Linked DNA regions of Saccharopolyspora erythraea NRRL 2338. The protein of the gene in region 1 interacts with the protein of each later gene in a pairwise test. Links are inferred from orthologs where the notes say so. Each region holds a gene or a part of one and is shown on either strand. Other genes may lie near its edges.

Region 1 (10,637 bases):
AACCGTTGGCCGGGTCCTCGGTGGTGATCCGGCACTGCAGCGCCGCGCCGCGCAGCCGCACCGAGTCCTGGGTCATGCCGAGGTCTTCCAGCGTCTCCCCGGCGGCGATGCGGATCTGGGACTGCACCAGGTCGGCGTCGGTCACCTCCTCGGTGACGGTGTGCTCGACCTGGATGCGCGGGTTCATCTCGATGAACACGTGCCTGCCCCGCTCGTCGACCAGGAACTCCACGGTCCCGGCGTTGACGTAGCCGATCTTGCGGGCGAAGGCGACCGCGTCGTTGCAGATCCGCTCCCGAAGCTGCGGGTCCAGGTTGGGCGCGGGCGCGATCTCGATGACCTTCTGGTGGCGGCGCTGCACCGAGCAGTCGCGCTCGTAGAGGTGGATCACGTTGCCCGCGGCGTCGGCGAGGATCTGCACCTCGATGTGGCGCGGGTTGACCACGGCCTGCTCGAGGAACACCGTCGGGTCGCCGAAGGCGGACTCGGCCTCGCGCATCGCGGCTTCCAGCGACTCGCGCAGCGCGCCGAGCTCGTTGACCCGGCGCATGCCCCGGCCGCCGCCGCCGGCGACGGCCTTGACGAACACCGGGAACTCCATGTTCTCGGCTTCGGACATCAGCGCGTCGATGTCGCTCGAGGGAGCCGACGAGTCCAGCACCGGCACGCCCGCCTCGCGGGCGGCGGCCACCGCGGTGGCCTTGTTGCCGGTCATCTGCAGGATCTCGTGGCTCGGCCCGACGAAGGTGATGCCGGCTTCGTGGCACGCCTTGGCCAGTTCGGGGTTCTCGGAGAGGAACCCGTAGCCCGGGTAAACGGCGTCCGCACCGGCCTTCTTGGCGGCCTTGATGATCTCCTCGACGGAGAGGTAGGCGCGCACGGGATGACCTGGCTCGCCGATCTCGTAGGACTCGTCGGCCTTCAACCGGTGCAGCGAGTTGCGGTCTTCGTGCGGGAACACCGCGACCGTCCCCGCACCGAGCTCATACCCGGCGCGGAATGCGCGGATCGCGATCTCGCCCCGGTTGGCGACGAGGACCTTGCGGAACATGCCGGCTACCTCCTGTACAGGCGTCGGTCGGTGCACGAACACTACCGCGAAATTTCCCCCATCCGGGAGAACCTCCCGAGTGATGGACCTCATCAAAAGCGTCGTGACCTGCTTATATCGCTACTCCACACAAGGGTAGAACGGGAAGAAATTCTGTCGAATTTCTCGATCAAGGAATTTCGTCTTACGGAAGACAGTGATCTTGTCACACCGCCGGCGTCAAGGTTCCACACTCGGTGACCAGTGGAACACCCGCCGCGCGGCGGCGCGACCCTTGCGGCACGCGGGCCGGCGGCCGAGGCGGCGGAGCGGATACGGCGGAAGTTCGTCCGGAGGGGGCCACCGGGGTTCGGCAGCCGCGCAGGGACCGATACCGATCGCTGAGCGGCGGTCGTGGAGCGACGGCCACCCGTGGCCATGGGAGCCCCGTCCTGACGACGGCTCGCTGTGGCGAGGCACCACCGGAAGGCGGGCCGAGGCGACGCCGCGCGCCCAGAGGCAGGGCCTCAGCTCTTCTCCAGGTACTCCGCGCGTTCGTCGTCGACGACCTCGGCGACCATCCGGGCCAGCCCCGGGTGCGCGCGCAGCTCCGGGTCCTCGGCGACGAAGGACTCGGCCTCCTGCCGCGCCTGGGCGATCACGTCCTCGTCGCGCAGCAGCGACAGCATCTTCAGCCCGGACTTGCGGCCCGACTGCGCCGCACCGAGGATGTCGCCCTCGCGGCGCAGCTCCAGGTCCAGCCGCGCAAGTTCGAAGCCGTCGGTGGTCGAGGCGACGGCTTCGAGCCGCTCGCGGGTGGTGGTGCCCCCCATCGCCTCGCTGACCAGCAGGCACAGTCCCGGCGCGCTGCCCCGGCCGACCCGGCCGCGCAGCTGGTGGAGCTGGCTGACGCCGAAGCGGTCGGCGTCCATGATCACCATGACGGTGGCGTTGGGGACGTTCACCCCGACCTCGACGACCGTCGTGGCGACCAGGACGTCGATGTCGCCCGCGGCGAAGCCGCGCATCACGGCGTCCTTGTCGTCGGCGGGCAGCCTGCCGTGCAGGACTCCGAGCCGCAGGCTCGCCAGCGGGCCGGCGGCGAGCTGCTCGGCGACGTCGAGCACCGCCACCGGCGGCCGCCGCTGACCGCCGGAGTCCTCCGGCGGCGGCTCGTCGGCACCGTCGCTGTCGTCCACCGCGGACGATCGCGACGACTTCCGCTTCTTGCCCTCGGTCTCCTCGTCGTCGCCGATGCGCGGGCAGACGACGTAGACCTGGTGCCCGGCGGCGACCTCCTCGTGGATGCGCTGCCACACCCGGTCCAGCCAGCTCGGCTTCTCCGCCACCGGCACGACGTTCGTGCTGATCGGCGAGCGCCCGATGGGCAGCTCGCGCAGCGCCGAGGTCTCCAGGTCGCCGTAGACGGTCATCGCGACCGTGCGCGGGATCGGCGTGGCCGTCATGACCAGCACGTGCGGCGACACCTCGTCGCCGCCGCGCGCCCGCAGCGCGTCGCGCTGCTCGACGCCGAAGCGGTGCTGCTCGTCGACCACGACCAGCCCGAGGTCGGCGAAGGACACCCGGTCCTGGATGATCGCGTGCGTTCCGACGACGATCCCGGCCTCGCCGGACGCCGCCTCCAGCAGCGCCTTCCTGCGCTGGGCGGCGGGCATCGTGCCGGTCAGCAGCGTGACGCGGGTGGCCTGCTCGGCCCCGCCGAGCTCGCCCGCCATGCCCAGCTCACCGAGCAGTTCGGCCAGCGAGCGGGCGTGCTGGGCGGCCAGCACCTCGGTCGGAGCGAGCATCGCGGCCTGCCTGCCCGAGTCGACGACCTGGAGCATCGCGCGCAGCGCGACCACGGTCTTGCCCGAACCGACCTCGCCCTGCACCAGCCGGTTCATCGGGTGCTCGACGGCGAGGTCGGCCGCGATGTCCTCGCCGATCTCGCGCTGGCCGCCGGTCAGCTCGAACGGCAACCGCTTGTCGAACGCGGCGAGGATGCCGTCGTCGCGCCGCGGGCAGGCCGGCGCCGGATGGGCGTGCGCCTCGCCCCGCAGCCGGGCCAGCGCGAGCTGCACCGCCAGCGCCTCGTCCCACTTCAGCCGTTCCTGCGCGGCGGTGACCTCACCGAAGTCGCGCGGCCGGTGGATCTTGCGCAGCGCGGCCTCCAGACCGGTGAGTCCCAGCCGCGTGCGCAGTTCGCCGGGCAGCGGGTCGTCCTCGCCGTCCCAGGTGTCGAGCACCTGGCGCACGCAGCGCGCGATCGACCACGACGGCAGTCCCTGCGCCGAGGGGTAGACGGGGATCAGCGCTCCCGCGAACTCCTCGGCCGCCTCGCTGACGTCCTCGTCCTCCCCGGTGAACAGCTGGTACTCGGGGTGGGCGAGCTGGAGCTGGTTGCGGTAGGCGGTCACCTTGCCCGCGAACATGCCGCGCCTGCCGGGCAGCAGCTCCCGCTCGCGCCACGCCTGGTTGAAGAAGGTGCAGATCAGCGACCGGTGCCCGTCGGTGATGCGGGCCTCCACGATGGTGCCGCGCCGCGACTTCATGCTGCGCTTGGAAACCCGCTCGACCTGGGCGAGCACGGTGGCGTGCTCGTCGATCTCCAGCCCGGCGATGGCGGTCAGCTCGCCGCGTTCGGCGTAGCGGCGGGGGTAGTGGCGCAGCAGGTCGCCCACCGTGGACAGATCGAGGGCGGACTCCAGCGCCTTGGCGGTCTTGGCACCGAGCACGCGCTCCAGCGACATCTCCGCCCTCGTCGAGTCTCCAGTCGCCATCGCCCCACCGGCTCCGATCGGTCGCTTCCGCCAGCAAGTTATCGGACGGAGCCGACACCGGCGGCAACGGCCGCAGCGGCCGAACCGGCGAAGGCACCGCCCAGCCCTCCATGATGCCGCCGGGAGCCGGGTTCGGCGGCATCCCGCGCACCGGCCCGGCAACGTCCACCGTGATCGCACCGGCCGTTGCCGCGGCGGAACGACCACACCTCACGACTCAGCGGCCGTCGACGGCGGAGCGCTCCGCGACCAGCGCGTTGAGCAGCTCCGCTCCGCGCTCGGCACCGTCGACGCTGATGACGAACCGCCTGCCGGACTCCAGGTGCAGCACCAGGCATTCCCCGCCGCGCATCATGACCGCCGTCTGTCCGGGAAGGACGCGGTAGCCCCAGCCGCCGACCTCCACCGCCCGCTTGTCGGCGGCCTCGGCTCCGGTGATGCGCTCCAGCGGGAGCTTGCGCACCGGCCACCGCAGCGGTCCGAACGCGATCCGCACGCCCGACTCCCCGACGTGGACCAGGATCGAAGACAGGGCCAGCACCAGCAGCGAGCACACCCCGAAGACCAGCGCGACCGGCCACAGCGGGGGCGCCTCGGCGAACAGCGGCACCGCGGTCAGCACCACGGCGGGCACCAGTATCGCCAGGCCGAGTCCCCGCAGGAGACTGCTGGACATCGTCGCCATCCACACCACCCGCTGCCCGGCCTCGATGCGCATCCGCGACTCGCCCGCCACCGGCGGCGGGGTGTCGTCCGGCCCGCGGTTGGCGAGCCAGCCGGCCAGCGCACCCACCAGCACCGCCCCGCCGACCGCCAGGAACGCCTGCCAGCTCAGGCTCCGCGCCTGCTGCCAGTGCGCCGCTCCTTCGTTGGCCCACACCGTCAGGCCGAGCAGGCCGAGCACGAAGAGCCCGCCACCGGCGAGGGTCCCGCACAGGAGCACCCGGCTCGCGCGGCGGCCGAGTCCGCCGCGCACGGCGAACACCAGCGTCCCGACCGCGATCACCACCCACAGCCCGACGACGAAGGCCAGGAAGCCGGTCCGCGTCATCGATCCGTCGGGCACGCCCGACGGACCCCAGTGCGTGGCCATCGGGTCGGGTAACCGGCCGCCGAGGAGCAGCACCCCGGCGAGCAGCGCCCCCGTCACCAGCGCCGCCCAGACCACGCCCCCGAGGGCGAACATCGCTCGGAAAGTCATCGGAATCCCTCCAGTCCTCGTCGGCACGTCCGCTCCCTCACGTGCCCTCCTCGATCCACGCGATGACCGCGTCCCGTCCGTACCCGTGGCGCTCGGCCTCCTCCAGCAGGCGGTCCAACTTCTCGCGCAGCGCGACCCGGGGGTCCGGCCGCCGCAGCACCGAGACGCCGCGGCCCCTGCGGAACTCCAGCAGTCCCTCGTCGCGCAGCTGGCGCAGCGCCCGCAGCACGGTGTTGGCGTTGATCTGCAGCGCCGCGGCGAGGTCGCGCGCGGGCGGGAGGCGGTCGCCGGGGGCGACCTCTCCCTCGGCGATGGCACGCCGGATCGCGTCGGCCGCCTGCTCGTGCAGGGGCCGCTTGTCGTTCAGATCCACAGCGAGCAACATGGTGCTATCGACATTAGCACCATTCACGTTCGAAGTGATCCCCTGAGACCCCGCCTTCGGTCAATTGAAGCGACGCAGCCCGCTTGGCCCACGCCCGCGCTTCGCCGCTCCTACTCGACGCCGAGCAGGAGCACCGCCCCGAGCTCGCCGCCCGGGTAGCAGTTGAGCTCGACCTCCGGATGCGTCCGCCGCAGGTGTTCGGCGAGCACCCGCGGCAACGACTCCGGCGCTCCCGCATCGGCGAACGCGGTGACCAGCTCGCCGCCCGCGGTCAGAATCCGGTCGGCCAGCGCGCGGGCGACCTCGTCCACGTCCGAGCCGAGCAGCACGACCTCGCCGTCCACCAGCCCCAGGACGTCACCCGGCTGGCAACGCCCCGCCCAGGTCAGCGCCTCGGAGTCGGCGATGCGCAGCTCGCCCCTGCGGGTCGCGGCCGCGGCCTCGGTCATCGCCACCGCGTCGTCGGCGCGCCGCCGGGACGGGTCGTGCACCGCCAGCGCGGCCAGCCCCTGCACCGGCGACACCGTCGGCACGACGACGACGTCCTGACCCGCCTCGACCGCACGCCCGGCGGCCTCCTCGGCGATGGCGGTCGCGGCCTCGTCGTTGGGCAGCAGGACGACGTGCGCGGCGCCGGTGCGCGCGAGGGCCGCGGAGAGCTCGTCGGCACCCGCCGACTCCGGCAGGTCCGCCAGTCGCAGCACGTCGGCGCCTTCGGCCTCGAACAGCTCGGCCAGCGCTCCGCCCCGCACGCAGGCCAGCACGGCGGCGTCCCGCTCGTAGCCGCGGTGCTGGTCGGCGAAGCGGGTGACCTGGATCCGGTGCACGCGACCGGCCTCGATGCCCGACTCGATCGCCGCGCCGATGTCGTCGCAGTGCACGTGCACCGCCCACGCGTCCGCGCCGTCGCCGACCACCGACACGCAGTCGCCGATGCCGCACAGGGTGTCGCGCAACCACGTCGTCGCCTCGTCGGTGGCCCCGCCCAGCAGGTACATGACCTCGTAGGCGTAACCGGACTCGTGGTGCGGCGACTTCTGCGGGATGCGGCCCGCGGGCGGTTCGGGCGCCAGGCGCACGCCGTCGTGGACCACGGCGTGCAGGGTGTCGAGCAGGATCACCAGGCCGCGCCCGCCGGCGTCGACCACGCCCGCCTCTGCCAACGCGGGAAGCTGCGAGGGCGTCTCGTCGAGCGCGCTGACCGCGGCCCGCGTCGCCGCGCGCAGCACGACGTGCAGGTCGCGGGAACCGCTGTCGGCGGCCTGCGCGGCGGCGTGCAGCACCGACAGCAGCGTGCCGTCCACCGGCTCGGCGACCGCGTCGCGGGCCATCTCGTCGGCCCGCAGCAGCGCGCGAGTCAGCGCGGCGCCGTCGGCGGCCTCGGCGTCCCGCAGCTCGTCGGCCAGGCCGCGCAGCACCTGCGAGAGCAGCACCCCGGAGTTGCCCCGCGCCCCGCCCAGCGCGCCCTTCGCCAGCGCGGCGAGCACCTCGCCGAGCCCGCCGGCGGTGCACGCGGACAGCCCGGCGACCGCCGAGCGCATGGTGAGCAGCAGGTTCGTCCCGGTGTCGGCGTCGGCGACCGGGTAGACGTTGATCCGGTCGATGGCCGCCCGGTCCTCGGCCAGCGCCGCCACCGCCAGGTCCGCCCAGCGGCGGACGGTCACCGCGTCCAGCACTTTCGCGACCTCCACGGCAGGTAGCCTACGAACGGCTCCGCAGAGCCTAGAGGGAGTGTTCCCGGTTTCGCTCTGCGTAGCCGCTCGGCCGGCGGTTCGCCGGCCGGTTCCGCCCAGCTCATCGCGTCCGGGGCGGCGAGGCGACCCTCGCGAGGAGGTCGGCCGCGGTGAGCTACACTGATCCGGTCCAGGGTTGCGATGACCCTGGACGTTCCCACACCGGGATCCATTCCGGCGGTTGCGGCCCAGCCGGGCCCGGCCTGCCCGGACCACACCGCCGGTCGGCGGTGCAGGCAAGCGCAGTCACCTGCGGGTGGCGAGACCTCACGCAAGTGGGAGTCGCTTGCGTGACGCTCATCGCTGGAACCGTGAACGCAAAGTAAGGGGTGTCTGACGTGGCTGCCGTCTGCGACGTCTGCAGTAAGGGACCAGGCTTCGGCAACTCGGTCTCGCACTCCCACCGGAAGACCAGGCGCCGGTGGAACCCGAACATCCAGACCGTGCACGCGAAGATCGGTCTTTCGCAGCGCAAGCGCATGAACGTGTGCACCTCGTGCCTCAAGGCGGGCAAGGTCGTGCGGGGCTGACCGCACTCCGGCTTCGCCGAACCCCGGGACGGTCCCGCCGTCCCGGGGTTTTTCGTGCCATCGGCGGCGCCTCACCCGGCTCGCGGCCGGGCGGTCAGGTCATGTGGTTGCGCCAGCGCGGCTCGACCCATTCCCACTCCGCGCCCCAGGCGGACAACCGGCCCCGGACCACGAGCCAGCGGGCGAGGCCGTAGCCGATCGAGAGCGCCATCAGGCCTCCGAGCAGCACCGCCGCGCCGATGGTCCCGGCGGCCTGGGTGGCTTCGGCGCGCGTCGACGGCGCGGAGGTGATCTGCCCGTCGCGGTCGAGCCAGACCGGAACGGTCTTCTCGGCGCGGACGTGCGCGGGGACGTGGATGACGGCGAAGCGCTCGTCGGGCGGTTGCCCCCAGCGCACGGCCAGCGAGCGGTTCGCCGAGCCCTGGTCCCGGAGGTCGGCCACCACCGTCGCGACGACCGGGTGCCGCGACGTCTCCTCCTCGTGCACCGCCGCCAAGCGGTCCCGCAGCACGGACTGGGAGGTCAGCAACGCCAGCGCCACGACCACGATCGCCGCGAGGAACAGCACGAACAACGCGACCGGCTCGAACCAGTCGGTGCGCCGGCGCAGCGGATTGGCGCCTGGCCACACCCGCCGGGCGAGGCGCTGCAGGCTGCTGTTCCGGCCGGCCCCCATGACGAGCCTTCTTCCGACACGAACGCTGGTATCCGGCACCCTCGAATGTACGACCGGCCGGAAGCGACAGCCACCCGCGCACGCGCGCTGACCTGCGAGTAGGCGACACACAGCGGTGCTGTGACGGCCGCGCGGAAGCGGAGCCGACGACTCGCGGAAGCGGCGGAGCGGCGTCGGCCCGACAGGCTCCGGAACGCGATGTCACGGCCGAACGGCGACGGCCCGGCGCAAGCAGAGCCGAAGACGGCTCTGCGGAGGGTGAGCCGCGCTACGGCAGCTTCCAGTCGATCGGATCCTCGCCGCGGCTCTCCAGGATCTGGTTGACCCGGCTGAACGGCCGCGAGCCGAAGAAGCCGCGGTCGGCCGACATCGGGCTCGGGTGCGGCGACTCGACGCACTCGACGCCGGGCATCAGCGGCCGCAGGTCGCGGGCGTCGCGGCCCCACAGGATCGCCACCAGCGGCTCCTCCCGGGCGGCCAGCGCGCGGATCGCCTGCGCGGTGACCTCCTCCCAGCCCTTGCCACGGTGCGCGGCGGGCTTGCGGGGCTCGACCGTGAGCGCCCTGTTGAGCAGCAGCACCCCGCGCTCGGTCCACGGCGTCAGGTCGCCGGTGGAGGGCATCGGGTAGCCGAGGTCCTCGGTGTACTCGCGGAAGATGTTGACCAGGCTCTTCGGCAGCGGCCGCACGTCGGGTGCGACCGAGAAGCTGAGACCCACGGCGTGCCCCGGCGTCGGGTACGGGTCCTGGCCGACGATCAGCACCCGCACCTCGCGGAAGGGCTGCTTGAACGCGCGCAGGACGTTCTCCGGGGCCGGCAGGTACTGGCGACCCGCGGCGACCTCGTCGCGCAGGAAGCCGCCCATCGCGCTGATGCGGTCGGCCACCGGTTCCAGGGCCTCGGCCCACCCGGCCTCGACCACGTCTGAGAGGGGACGCGCCATGGCAGAACAGCCTAGCGAGGCGGCGAGATCCACAGGGCGCCGCCCCAGCCGGTGACTCTGGGTCACGAACACGGAAAAGTGACAGTCGTCACACCCATTTGGATGCCTGTGACATCAGGCGGGTACGCAATGCGCCCCGGAGCACACCCGGATTCGCCATTTCCGCCTGTCACGACCGCAATTGGCGACCCCATTCGGCGATCGGAGCGCCAACTGCTGCGCCGAGTTCGCCGTGACGATTCGCATAAGCGGGTAATCATCGAAATGGACACATTCCGGCGTATTGGTGGCTATGCCCTGCACCCTGAGCTAGGTTCCTAGACCACCTAAACGCACACGCCGTGGAGGCTCAACCCCGGAGGTGGCGCTAAGCCCCATGACTTCACAGGAGAAAGACGGGACAACCCCAGAACAGCGGTCACTGCTGCGGCGTGCGGTCGGAGCGGCGGCGATCGGGAACACCACGGAGTGGTACGACTTCGGTGTCTACGCCTATGTGGCCAGCTATGTCGGCCACCAGTTCTTCCCCGGGCCGTGGGAGACGGTCTCGGCTTTCGGGGTCTTCGCAATCTCCTTCCTGATCCGGCCGTTCGGCAGCCTGTTCTTCGGACCTCTCGGGGACCGCATCGGACGGCAGAAGGTCCTGGCCCTGACGATCCTGCTGATGTCCGGTTCGACGCTGCTGATCGGCCTGCTGCCGACCTACAGCGCGATCGGCGTGCTCGCCCCCGTCCTGCTGCTGCTGTGCCGGATGCTGCAGGGCTTCTCGACCGGTGGTGAGTACGGCGGCGCGGCGACCTACATCGCCGAGTTCGCACCGGACAGGCGGCGCGGTTTCTACGGCAGCTGGCTGGAGTTCGGAACCCTGGTCGGCTTCGGCCTCGGCGCGCTGGTGCCGACCATCCTGATCCTCAACCTCGACCAGGCCTCGATGGAGTCGTGGGGCTGGCGCGTCCCGTTCCTGATCGCGGGTCCGCTCGGCGCGGTGGGTCTCTACCTGCGGAGCAAGCTGGAGGACACGCCCGCGTTCAAGAACCTCCAGGAGACCCACCAGGTCGCCAACTCGCCGCTGAAGGCGCTGATCGCCGAGCACTGGCGCAGGCTGCTGATCCTGATGGGCATCGTGGTGCTGATCAACGTGGCCAACTACACGTTGCTCACCTACATGGAGACCTACCTCAAGCAGACGCTCCACCTCGACGCGCCGGGTCAGGAGTACCAGGTGCTCATCCCGCTGCTGATCACGGTCGGGGTGATGCTGGTGTTCATCACGCCGGTCGGTGCGCTGTCGGACAAGGTGGGGCGCAAGCCGGTCTTCCTGTCGGCGGCGATCTGCTTCATCGTGCTGCCGATCCCGGC
Region 2 (10,804 bases), 5.3 Mb from region 1 along the record:
TCGGGAGGGGTTGGCTTGTGGGTCGTGCCCTGGCTGGCTAGCGTCCCGTCCTGGTCGGAGTGCGGTGACCACGACCGGGAGCACCGATGGGGGTCAGCAGGCCTGGGCGGGCGCCGCGGCGCTCGTGCCTGCTCCTCGTCGCCGCGGCGCTGGCCGTGCTATGCGCTCCGCAGGCGGCAGCCGGACCGGACTGCGCCGGACCGGGCCCCTCGTTGCGCTACGTGGTGCTGTTCGAGCCCGGCACCGCTGTCGGTTCCGCCGGACGGGAGATGAGCGCCCGGTGCGGGACGCTGGCGGCCTACTACCCGTCGATCGGCGTGGGCGTCGTCGACTCCGCCGACCGCCGATTCGAGCGGCTCGTCGGCACTGACCGCGCCTACAGCGCGGAGGCCGAGCAGCGCGAGCGCGCCGCCGCCGACGGGCAGAGCACGGCCCTGGTCCCGGGTCGGGCGAACGTCGAGACCTGGCAGGGCCCGGTCGCGGCACCGAGCACCGCCGGTTCGGCCGGCGCAACACCGGCCGACGCAATGCCGGACACCGCAGGATCAGCCGACGCAACACCGGCCACCGCAGCACCCGCCACGGGAACGGCCGCCGCTCCCGCCGGCGGCTGGAACGCCGCGGCGGTGCACGCCCCCGAGGCGCACGCGGTCACGACGGGCAGCGCCGATGTCGTCGTCGGGGTGCTCGACTCGGGCGTGGACGGCACGCACCCCGAGCTCGCCGCGGCCTTCGACCGCTCCCGCTCCGCCGACTGCCTCTCCCCCGCGCGGCCGGACCGGTCCCCCGAGGCCAGGAGCGCTCCGCACGGCACCCACGTCGCGGGCATCGTCGCGGCGGCCGACGACGGGGTGGGCACCACCGGTGTCGCCCCGGGCGTGCGGGTCGCGTCGGTGCGGGTCGTCGACGAGGCGGGATACGTCAACCCCGAGTACGCGGTTTGCGGCTTCATGTGGGCGGCCGAGCACGGCATCCGCGTCGTCAACAGCAGCTTCCTCGTCGACGCCGCGGCGCGGGGTTGCACCGGCGAGGGCTCCGCCGTCCCGCGCGAGGCGGTGCGCCGCGCCGTCGAGCACGCCACCTCGCGCGGTGTGCTGACCGTCGCCGCGGTCGGCAACGAGCGCATCGACCTCTCCGCTGTCCGACGCCCCGACTGCGATGCGGTGCCGGTCGGCCTGGACGACGTCGTCGCCGTCTCCGCCGTGGGACACGACGGGGTCAAGGCCGGCTACAGCTCCTACGGCCTGGGCTCGGTCGACATCACCGCGCCGGGCGGCGAGAGCCGCGTCCCTGGCCACGCGGGCTGCGTGCTGTCGACCGTGCCCGGCGCCGACTACGACCGGGCCTGCGGCACGTCGATGGCCGCACCGCACGTCTCCGGCGTGGCCGCGCTGCTCGCGTCGCGGCACCCCGACGCCGGGCCCCGCGAGTTGACCCGGATGCTCCTCGCGAGCACGTCCCCGATGAGCTGCCCGAGCGACTACGACCTCAACTCCGACAGCGCCCAGGACGCGCTGTGCCGCGGCTACGCCGCCTACAACGGCTTCTACGGCCACGGCATGGTCGACGCCCGCCGGGCCGTCACCCGCTGAACTCCACCCGGCGTTGCGGCGCTCAGCCCTGCGAGAAGGCCTGGTTGGTCACCGGCGAACCCTGGCCGACCGGCGAGATCGGCAGCAGCTTGCGGCCGGAGGGCCCGACCTCGATGTCGGTGCCCATCGTCGGGCACACACCGCAGTCGAAGCACGGCGTCCAGCGGCAGTCGTCCTGCTCGCGGGCCTCCAGCGCGTCCTGCCAGTCGGCCCACAACCACTCCTTGTCCAGACCGGAGTCGAGGTGGTCCCACGGCAGCACCTCGCCCTCGTGGCGCTCGCGGGTGGTGAACCAGTCCAGGTCCACGCCCAGCGGCACCAGCTCGGCCTGCGCGCAGTCGACCCAGCGCTGGTAGGAGAAGTGCTCGTTCCAGCCGTCGAACCGGCCGCCCTCGCGCCACACCCGCTCGATCACGCGGCCGAGCCTGCGGTCACCGCGCGAGAGCAGGCCTTCCACCAGCGACGGCTTGCCGTCGTGGTAGCGCATGCCGATGTTGCGGCCCAGACCGCGGTCGGAGTTGACGGCCTGGCGCAGCTTGCGCAGCCGCTCGTCGACGGTGTCCGGGTCGCACTGGGACGCCCACTGGAACGGGGTGTGCGGCTTGGGCACGAACCCGCCGATGGAGATCGTGCAGCGGATGTCCTTGCGCCCGGACGCCGCGCGCCCGGCGCGGATGACCTCCTTGGCCATCTCGGCGATCTGCAGCACGTCCTCGTCGGTCTCGGTCGGCAGGCCGCACATGAAGTACAGCTTGACCTGCCGCCAGCCGTTGGCGAAGGCCGCCGAGACGGTGCGGATCAGGTCCTTCTCGGAGACCATCTTGTTGATCACGCGCCGGATCCGCTCGCTGCCGCCCTCGGGGGCGAAGGTCAGCCCGGAGCGGCGGCCGTTGCGGGACAGCTCGTTGGCGAGGTCGATGTTGAAGGCGTCCACCCGCGTCGACGGCAGCGAGAGACCGGTGCCGGTGCCCTCGTAGCGGTCGGCGAGGCCCTTGGTGATGTCGGCGATCTCGGAGTGGTCGGCGGAGCTGAGCGACAGCAGGCCGACCTCCTCGAAGCCGGTCGCCTCCAGGCCCCGCTGGACCATCTCGCCGATGCCCTCGATGGAGCGCTCGCGGACCGGCCGGGTGATCATGCCCGCCTGGCAGAAGCGGCAGCCGCGGGTGCAGCCGCGGAAGATCTCCACGCTCATCCGCTCGTGCACGCTCTCGGCCAGCGGTACCAGCGGCTTCTTCGGGTAGGGCCAGTCGTCGAGCTCCATCGTGGTGCGCTTGAACACCCGGTAGGGCACGCGCTCGTCGTTGGGCACGACCGACTCGATGGCGCCGTCGGCGCCGTAGGAGACGTCGTAGAACTTCGGCACGTACACGCCGCCGCTCTCGGCCAGCCGCAGCAGGAGCTCGTCCCGGCCGCCCGGCTCGCCCTCGGCCTTCCACTTCCGGATGGCCTCGGTGACCTCCAGGACCGCCTCCTCGCCGTCGCCGAGCACGGCGGCGTCCAGGAAGTCGGCGATCGGCTCGGGGTTGAACGCCGCGTGGCCGCCGGCCAGGACGACCGGGTGCTCGTCGGTGCGGTCGGCGGCGTGCAGCGGGATGCCCGCGAGGTCGAGCGCGCTGAGCAGGTTGGTGTAGCCGAGCTCGGTGGCGAAGCTGACGCCGAGCACGTCGAAGGCGCCGACGGGCCGGTGGTTGTCGACGGTGAACTGCGGGATGCCGTGCTCGCGCATGAGGGCCTCGAGGTCCGGCCACACCGAGTAGGTGCGCTCGGCGAGCACGTCGGGCTGCTCGTTGAGGATCTCGTAGAGGATCATGACGCCCTGGTTGGGCAGCCCGACCTCGTACGCGTCCGGGTACATCAGACACCACCGCACGGAGGTGTCGTCCCAGTCCTTGGCGGTCGAGTTCAGCTCGCCGCCCACGTACTGCACGGGCTTGGAGACGCGCGGCAGCAGCGGCTCCAAGCGGTCGAATACGGACTCCACGCTCACCGGTTCAGCGTACGTGCCGCGCTCGCGCGCCCGACGAAGGCGTACGGGTTCAGTGCGGTACCGGAGCCCGCACCGAACCCCGCGTGCGCCCCGCGCCGCGCCGTGCCGCCGAGCCGTCAGGCGTGGCCGCGGCTCGCACCGGACACGCTGGTCAGACGTCCCGGGTGAACCAGATCCGGTCGCGGTCGTCGCCGTCGGCGACGCGGACCGACCGCTCCCAGCGGCCCGACTCCGTCCAGCCCAGGCCGGTGTAGAAGCGCTCCAGGTCGTGGCCGCCGCGGACCACGAGCTCGAGCTTCTCCAGCCCCAGCGCCTGCGCGTGCGCGACGGCGGCGTCGTGCAGCTTGCGGCCCCAGCCCTGACCCTGCAGGTCGGGGTCGACCATGAGCACCGACAGCTCGCCGGTGTGCCGCCGCACCGGATAGCGCCCCGGCACCAGAACCGCGACGCCGACGAGCACGTGCTCACGTCCGATGGTCAGCAGGTGCGCGCGCCTGCCCGCGACGTCGTCGACGACCGACGCGGCCGCCTCGCGCACCTCCTCCACCGGGTCGGCCGGGGTGAAGCCGACGCCGCCGCCCGCCACGGTGACCCGGCCCCAGAGGTCGGCCAGGCCGTCGACGAGGTCGGGGTGCGGCGTGTCCACCCGGTGCGGACCGGTGACGAACACGTCCTCGCCCACGCGGCTCAGAGCTCCGGGAACCAGAGCTTGATCTCGCGCTCGGCGGACTCGGCGGAGTCCGAGCCGTGCACCAGGTTGTACTGGACCTCCAGGCCGTAGTCGCCGCGGATGCTGCCCGGGGCGGCCTTGTCGACCGGGTCGGTGCCGCCGGCGAGCTGGCGGAACGCCGAGATCGCCCGCGGGCCCTCCACCACGGCGGCCACGACCGGGCCGGAGGTGATGAACTCGAGCAGGCTGCCGAAGAACGGCTTGCCGTCGTGCTCGGCGTAGTGCTGCTCGGCGAGCTGCTGCTCGACCTGGCGCAGCTCCAGCGCGACCAGCTTCAGGCCCTTGCGCTCGATGCGGCCGATGACCTCGCCGACCAGTCCCCGCTCGACCCCGTCGGGCTTCACCAGGACCAGGGTGCGCTCGCTCACGAGTGTTTCTCCTTCTGTGCCGGGGCGGCGGTGTGCGTTCGGCCACCTCTGCCCGATTCGCCGCCAGGGTATCGATTCCGGCGCCCCCGGCCGTGCCCGGGGAGACCGGGGTGACTGCGGTGGTCCACCGGTGCGTCCGAGGTCAGGCACCCGGCGCCCGCTCGCGGCCCGGCCACCGGTGCCGGACCGCGAGCGGCCTTCCCAAGCTCCCGCGGTCAGCGCCGCGGGTCGAGGGTGGTCGACCACAGGGACTTGCCCGCGGTGTCGCGCAGATCGACGGTCAGCCGCCGGGACCGGGAGTCGATGTTGACCTCGCCGAAGTGCTGGAAGCCCTCCAGCGGCGACGCGCCCTGGCGGGTCGGCGCGCTGACGAAGACCTGCTCGGGACCGAATGTGGGGTCCAGCTCGCTCGGCCCGAAGGCACCGGCGTGCAGCGGTCCGGAGACGAACTCCCAGAACGGGTCGAAGCCGTCGAAGGCCGCGCGCTCCGGCGAGTAGCGGATGGCCGCCGAGTAGTGCACGTCGGCGGTCAGCCAGACGACGTTGCGCACCTGGCGGCGGGCGGTCTCGGCGAGCACCCAGGCCAGCTCGGCCTCCCGGCCGTTGGGCGCCCCCGGCAGGCCGTTGGCCACGGCCTCGATCTTGTCGCCGTCGGGCACGATGATTCCGATCGGCATGTCCGAGGCGATGACCTTCCAGGTCGCCCGCGAGCGGGACAGCTCGTCGACCAGCCACCTGGCCTGCTGCTCGCCGAGGATCCGCTCCGCCCGCGTGCCCGCCGAGTTGGGGTCGCGGTAGCTGCGCATGTCCAGCACGAAGACGTCGAGCAGCGGCCCGTGCCCGACCTTGCGGTAGACGCGGCCGTCGACGGCGTCCTGCCGCCGCACCGGCTGCCACTCGTGGAAGGCCTGGAACGCGCGCTGGGCGAGCACGTCGACCCGCTTCTCGGTGTACTCGGGCTTGTCGAGGATCTCGCCGGGGTACCAGTTGTTGGTGACCTCGTGGTCGTCCCACTGCACCAGTTGCGGGACGCGGGCGGCGAAGCGCCGCACGTTCTCGTCCAGCAGGTTGTAGGCGAACTGCCCGCGGTACTCGGCCAGCGTCTCGGCGACCTTCGACTTCTCCGGTGTCACGATGTTGCGCCACACCCGGCCGTCGGGCAGCGTCACCGACTCCCTGAGAGGCCCGTCGGCGTAGACGGTGTCGCCGCTGTGCAGGAAGAAGTCGGGGTCGCGGGCGGCCATCGCGGAGTAGATCGTCATGCCGCCGATGTCGGGGTTGATGCCCCAGCCCTGGCCGACCACGTCACCGGACCACAGGAACCGCACGTCGCGCGGCTGCCGGGACGCGGTGCGGAAGCTGCCGGTCAGCGGCTCGCTGCCCATCCGCCCGTCGAGGTCCTCGGCGATGACGCGGTAGTGGAACTCCCGGCCGGACGGGAGGCCCCGCAGCAGGACCTCGCCGGTGCCGTCGGTCTCCGGGGTGAGCAGCGGGCCCGGGACGCGCCGCGCGTCGGCGAACCCGGGGTCCTGGCTGATCTCGACGAACATCCGCGACGGGCGGTCGGCGCGGGTCCAGACCACGGCGCCGTCCGGGCGCGGGTCGCCGAGCTGCACGCCGTGGGTCAGCAGCGGCCGGTCGGGGCGGACGAAAGCGGGCGCGGCACCCGCCGCGCCCGGCAGGAGCAGGCCGGCGGCGAGGGCTCCGGCGCCCGTCGCGGAGGCGCGCAGCAGCGCGCGCCGGTTGAGGTGGCGGGAGGCGTATTCGGGGTGCATGCGGTCGTTCTAATCGGGTGCGGCGGCCGGTCCGCCACCGGAAGTTGACGAACAGCTGAATTCCCGGGGCGGATGTGCCGCGCAGGTCTGCGGGGGCCTCCCGTTCGGGAGCGGGCGTGCGCTCGCGGGCGGCGTACGTCCACTTCGAGCGCTCCGCTCCAACGAATCCACCATTCCCCGGCGCAGACGGATGGAGGCTTCGCGTCCATTTCCCGCGCACGGCACAACGCCGGCCCGGCGCGTCGTCGCGCCGGGCCGGGCGTCATGGCTCCACTGCGAGTGCCGGAGGTGCGGAACTACCGGATCAGTCCTCGTCTTCCTGCGACGCGTCCTGGTCCTGCTCGGTGCCGTTCTTGTTCTCCGACGCGGACCAGTTCTGGGCGTTCTGGTCGCCACCCTTGCCACCCACGACCCACTGGGCCTGGTTGATGTCCTGGCCGGTCTCGTTCTTCTGGTCGGTCTTGTTGTCCTGGTCCTGGTCCTGCACCTGGACCGTGTCGTCGCCCTTCTTGCCGTGCTTGTGACCGTGGTCGCCGTCGGCGAGCGCCATGCCGGAAGCTCCGAACAGCACCGGCAGTGCCAGAGCAGTGGCAGCGACGAGGCGCGTGGCAGTCCGCATAACTAGTATCCCCTTCACATCTCTGAATATTGCAGAGGACGCCCGCAAGGAATCCCGTGGCGAAGGCTGCCCACGGCGGGCCAACACCTCGGTTTTCCCTTCGGGATTCCATTTAAAGACCCGCGATTTGCGGATCAACTAGAAGATATCGCCGCAGGCCTGGCGCCCCGCAACCCGAACCATTGTCGATCACCTCATGTGATGATGAAAATCCAGTGGATCACATAATTTCTCCGATCCTGATGACCATCGGACGAGTCACGACATCGCGGAGCGCAGCGAACCGGGCGCCTCCAACTGCTCTTCGGTCGCACGAACGAGCAAGCCGAAATCCCCTCGGGAGGAGATGCGATCACGGTCCGTGCCGAAGTTCGCGAATCGAGGCCGGGTTGCGAACCCCGCGATCAAGGAATCCCGCCGGATCCCCGCCTGGAGAGATCAACAATTCCCGGATTGGACCCGGTGACTCCCGGAGATCATCCGCCTACCGGGCGACTCATGTCGACGGAGCGTCGCTAAAACCCCCGACAAAGCCCCTGACCGGGTTGATCGCTTCCGAGTGCACCCCCCACACGGATTCGGACAATTCCAGACCGTCGCGTAGCGGACAGTAGTTACTACCGTTCCGAGGTACCCCGGCAGGTGATCGTTTTCCGCTCACCCGGAGAGATCGATCCGACTGCGGTACTGGTAGCAGAGGATCTATTTCCGCGTGGGACGGAAGGAAGACAGGCAATGACCGCTCAAAGGCCCCTCAGCCGCGCAGTCGCGTGCATCGCGCTCGCGGCAGCGGCACTGGCCCCCGGGATCGCATCGGCAGCAGCCGACGCCAGCGACGCGCGGAGCACCATCACGCTGACCGTGACCGAACACCAGAAGCCGCGCAGCGTGACCCTCGACTGCGAGCCGGCCGGGGGCGACCACCCGAAGGCCGCCGCGGCCTGCGCCGACCTGCTGGCGGTCGACGGGAACTTCGAGGACCTCCACGCGGTCCGCCCCGAGCGCGAACGGTCCGGTTGCACCAAGGACAACCGGAACATCCGCGCGTCCGCCAAGGGAACCTGGCGCGGTACGCAGATCGCCCACGAGACGTCCGTCGCGAACCGGTGCGTGCTGAAGCAGCAGACGGGAGCCGTATTCGACTTCTGAGCGGACCCCGGCTCTCCAAACGCCCGACTTCCACCGGAAGGGGCCCACCGAACTTCTCGGTGGGCCCCTTTTTCTTATTTCAATACCGCTGCCACCACATGATCAAATTCGCGGACCCCGGAGACAAGTGCACCTTTATGACACCAATGAGCCCAAATCGTTGAACGACCGCAAGCATTTTCTTGATCTTTACCCCAGTTGCCTCACGGCACAGGTCCCACAAACCGTGATCAATCGTTTTCCGGACTTCACCGACGGCCATCTGATCAGTTGACCGGAGAAATTTGTTTCGCACAACCCGCGACAACAGCCCGTAATCACGACCCCGGCAGTGTGACCGTTGATTCTCTTTGGTGGTGCAGGACATCGCAAACCGCCGCGAACAATGCGACTGTTGAATTGCCAGCCGGAAGCCCTCCCAACTCTCATGGGTCGGGAGTCACGCCGCTTGGCGCTGAATACCACGATGATAGGAGATGAAGGAATGCGTAAGTCCATTCGTCTGCTCGCCGTTACCACCGCGGCCGTCGCCATGCTCGGCATGGGCGCCCCCGCCTTCGCCGGCGGCTCCGATGACGACACCAAGCAGACCGCTACCGCCACCGGCGGCAAGGGTGAAGGCGGCAACGGCGGCATCGGTGTCAACGTGCTGTGCGGCATCGGCGTCGGCGTCCTCGGCGAGGGCACCGGTTCGTGCAGCGCCGGCAACGGTGGCAACGGCACCGGCGGCAACGCCGAAGCCGAGAACGAGGACGACAGCGACAACTGACACCAAGGCTGACGTCAGGCTCTGACGCCAGCTCGCTCCCTCCTCGGGTGTGTGCCGACCAATGCGGGACCGGTCGGCACACACCCTTCTTCTGCGCGGCCCGCGGTGCACTTCGCCCTTGACCGCGACGCGTCTCCACGCTCGCCGGCGATGCGGAGGTCCCACCTTCGGGTGGTCCCGTGATCTCTTCCGCATGTCGGTCAGTGCCAAGACGGCGCCTCCGATGAAAAGGTCCACGCAGTGATCGGCACGGCCGACCCGCTTCCCGGGCGACGCGGCACCGGTCACTCATCTGAAACCAGCCAAGATCGGAGCATGGAGTGCGCACTTCGGTTCGCGTTCTCTTCGCCGGCGTCGTCGCGACCGGGCTGTTCGCAGCCGGTTCGTCGACCGCACTGGCGGCCAAGGACGACAAGACTTCCGACGACGACACGACCCAGACCGCGGCCGCCGAGGGCGGCGAGGGCGGCAAGGCCGGCGACGGCGGACTGGGACTCAACGTCTGCCCGTCCATCGCGCTGCTCGCACCGGCGAACGCCAAGTGCAACGCCGCCAACGGCGGCAGCGCCAACGGCGGCGACGCGGAAGCGTCCACGGAGGACGACAGCAGGGACAGGGAGTACCGCAAGAGCAAGGACTGAGCAGTCCCCAGGGGGAATGCCACCTCCACGCGCGGAAAAACGTGCCGGCCTCCCGTCCGGGAGGCCGGCACGACGCGTTCTTCGGGGCGAGTGGTGGCGGGAAGACCGCGTCAGGTGGATCGCGCGACCTTCCCGCACTTCGACGGTAGACCCGTCTTCTCACCGGCTCTCGGCGAAGCCGGGAACATACCTACATCGGGCGATCTCGGAGCGCGGCTCTGCCGCGGGCAGTCCGAGGATCACGTTGCCGCACAAGACTCTTGGCCTCTGCGTCCTACTGTGGACGCCGGCGAGTCCGCCGGCGGCTGTGCCGATCCCGTCTCGGGACCGGCACAGTCCGGATCTCACTCCTCCTCGTCGTTCCCGTCGTAGTTCGAGATTTCCGACTCCCCGTCGGAGCTGGCCCCGTTCTGGCCTCCGGAGATCGTGCACTCGAGCGAGATCGCGCCCAGCGCCGGGTTACCCGGCCGGCAGTTGTCGAACTTGATCGGCCCCGACGTGAAGGGTCCGGCGTCATCCGGGGTCTCGGAGCTCGCCGCCTGGGCGGAGTTGCCGATCGCCAGCAGGCCCGCGGCGACCGCGGTGGCGCCGAGGATGCGGACAGAGGTCTTCACTGGTACTCCAATCCAAAAGTCGTTCGCGAGGCGCAGACCCCGCATATGGAGCATGCCGGTCCGACTGGACCGGCATGCTTGGGTTGATCCGCCGAGCAGCCCGGCGGACGCAGGTCGGCCTCAGTCGTCGTCGGACGAGTGGGTCTCCCTGCTGTCGTCCTCCGCGTACGCTTCCGCGTCACCGCCGTTTGCGTTGCCGCCGTTGCCGCCGGAGCAGTTGGCCTCGGCCTTGGCGAGCACACCGATCGCCGGGCAGAAGTTGATGGCGATGCCGCCGTCTCCGGCGTACCCGCCGTCGCCGCCCTCGGCGGCCGCGGTCTGGGTCGTGTCGTCGTCGGACTTCTTCTTGTCGTCCTTGGCGGCGAACGCGGTGGACGAACCCGCGACGAGCAACCCGGCCGTGACTGCGCCTGCGAAGAGCGCGCGTGCAGAACTACGCACCTCAGACTCCGATCTTGAATGTTCCTGACTGCGTCGCCGGCTGCCGGGGCCGGGGATTCCGGGCCCGAGCGCCGAGATCGACTGCGCAAACCTTCCACCGCGGCTCCGCGTTGGCACGG

Evidence for each region.
Region 2: the proteins of SACE_RS29390 (region 1) and ndk interact in binary tests that used the Escherichia coli proteins (3 or more experiments, as listed by UniProt). The link is inferred for Saccharopolyspora erythraea NRRL 2338 from one-to-one orthologs.

Annotation. Positions count from the first base shown.
Region 1 is NC_009142.1:6,862,452-6,873,088, forward strand. Bases 7,442-10,219 are described here. They hold SACE_RS29390 (uracil-DNA glycosylase), read right to left. Parts: upstream 9,279-10,219; coding sequence 8,604-9,278; downstream 7,442-8,603. Other genes in these bases: rpmB (50S ribosomal protein L28), read left to right, coding at 7,468-7,659; SACE_RS29385 (Rv1733c family protein), read right to left, coding at 7,754-8,335; SACE_RS29395 (MFS transporter), read left to right, coding at 9,655-10,219. Outside these bases: SACE_RS29355 (pyruvate carboxylase), read right to left, coding at 1-1,051; ATP-dependent DNA helicase RecG, read right to left, coding at 1,558-3,810; SACE_RS29365 (DUF1648 domain-containing protein), read right to left, coding at 4,028-5,011; SACE_RS29370 (GntR family transcriptional regulator), read right to left, coding at 5,049-5,384; SACE_RS29375 (DAK2 domain-containing protein), read right to left, coding at 5,507-7,087; more of SACE_RS29395, read left to right, coding at 10,220-10,637. UniProt on the Escherichia coli protein: Excises uracil residues from the DNA which can arise as a result of misincorporation of dUMP residues by DNA polymerase or due to deamination of cytosine.
Region 2 is NC_009142.1:1,541,650-1,552,453, reverse strand. What follows is about bases 2,973-5,917. They hold ndk (nucleoside-diphosphate kinase), read right to left. Parts: upstream 4,678-5,917; coding sequence 4,267-4,677; downstream 2,973-4,266. Other genes in these bases: SACE_RS06850 (alkaline phosphatase D family protein), read right to left, coding at 4,893-5,917; SACE_RS06860 (GNAT family N-acetyltransferase), read right to left, coding at 3,731-4,261; SACE_RS06865 (TIGR03960 family B12-binding radical SAM protein), read right to left, coding at 2,973-3,579. In the rest of the region: SACE_RS06870 (S8 family peptidase), read left to right, coding at 87-1,592; more of SACE_RS06865, read right to left, coding at 1,615-2,972; more of SACE_RS06850, read right to left, coding at 5,918-6,452; SACE_RS06845 (hypothetical protein), read right to left, coding at 6,757-7,071; SACE_RS06840 (SSI family serine proteinase inhibitor), read left to right, coding at 7,714-8,220; SACE_RS06835 (hypothetical protein), read left to right, coding at 8,705-8,989; SACE_RS06830 (hypothetical protein), read left to right, coding at 9,310-9,630; SACE_RS06825 (hypothetical protein), read right to left, coding at 9,975-10,244; SACE_RS06820 (hypothetical protein), read right to left, coding at 10,365-10,685. UniProt on the Escherichia coli protein: Major role in the synthesis of nucleoside triphosphates other than ATP. The ATP gamma phosphate is transferred to the NDP beta phosphate via a ping-pong mechanism, using a phosphorylated active-site intermediate.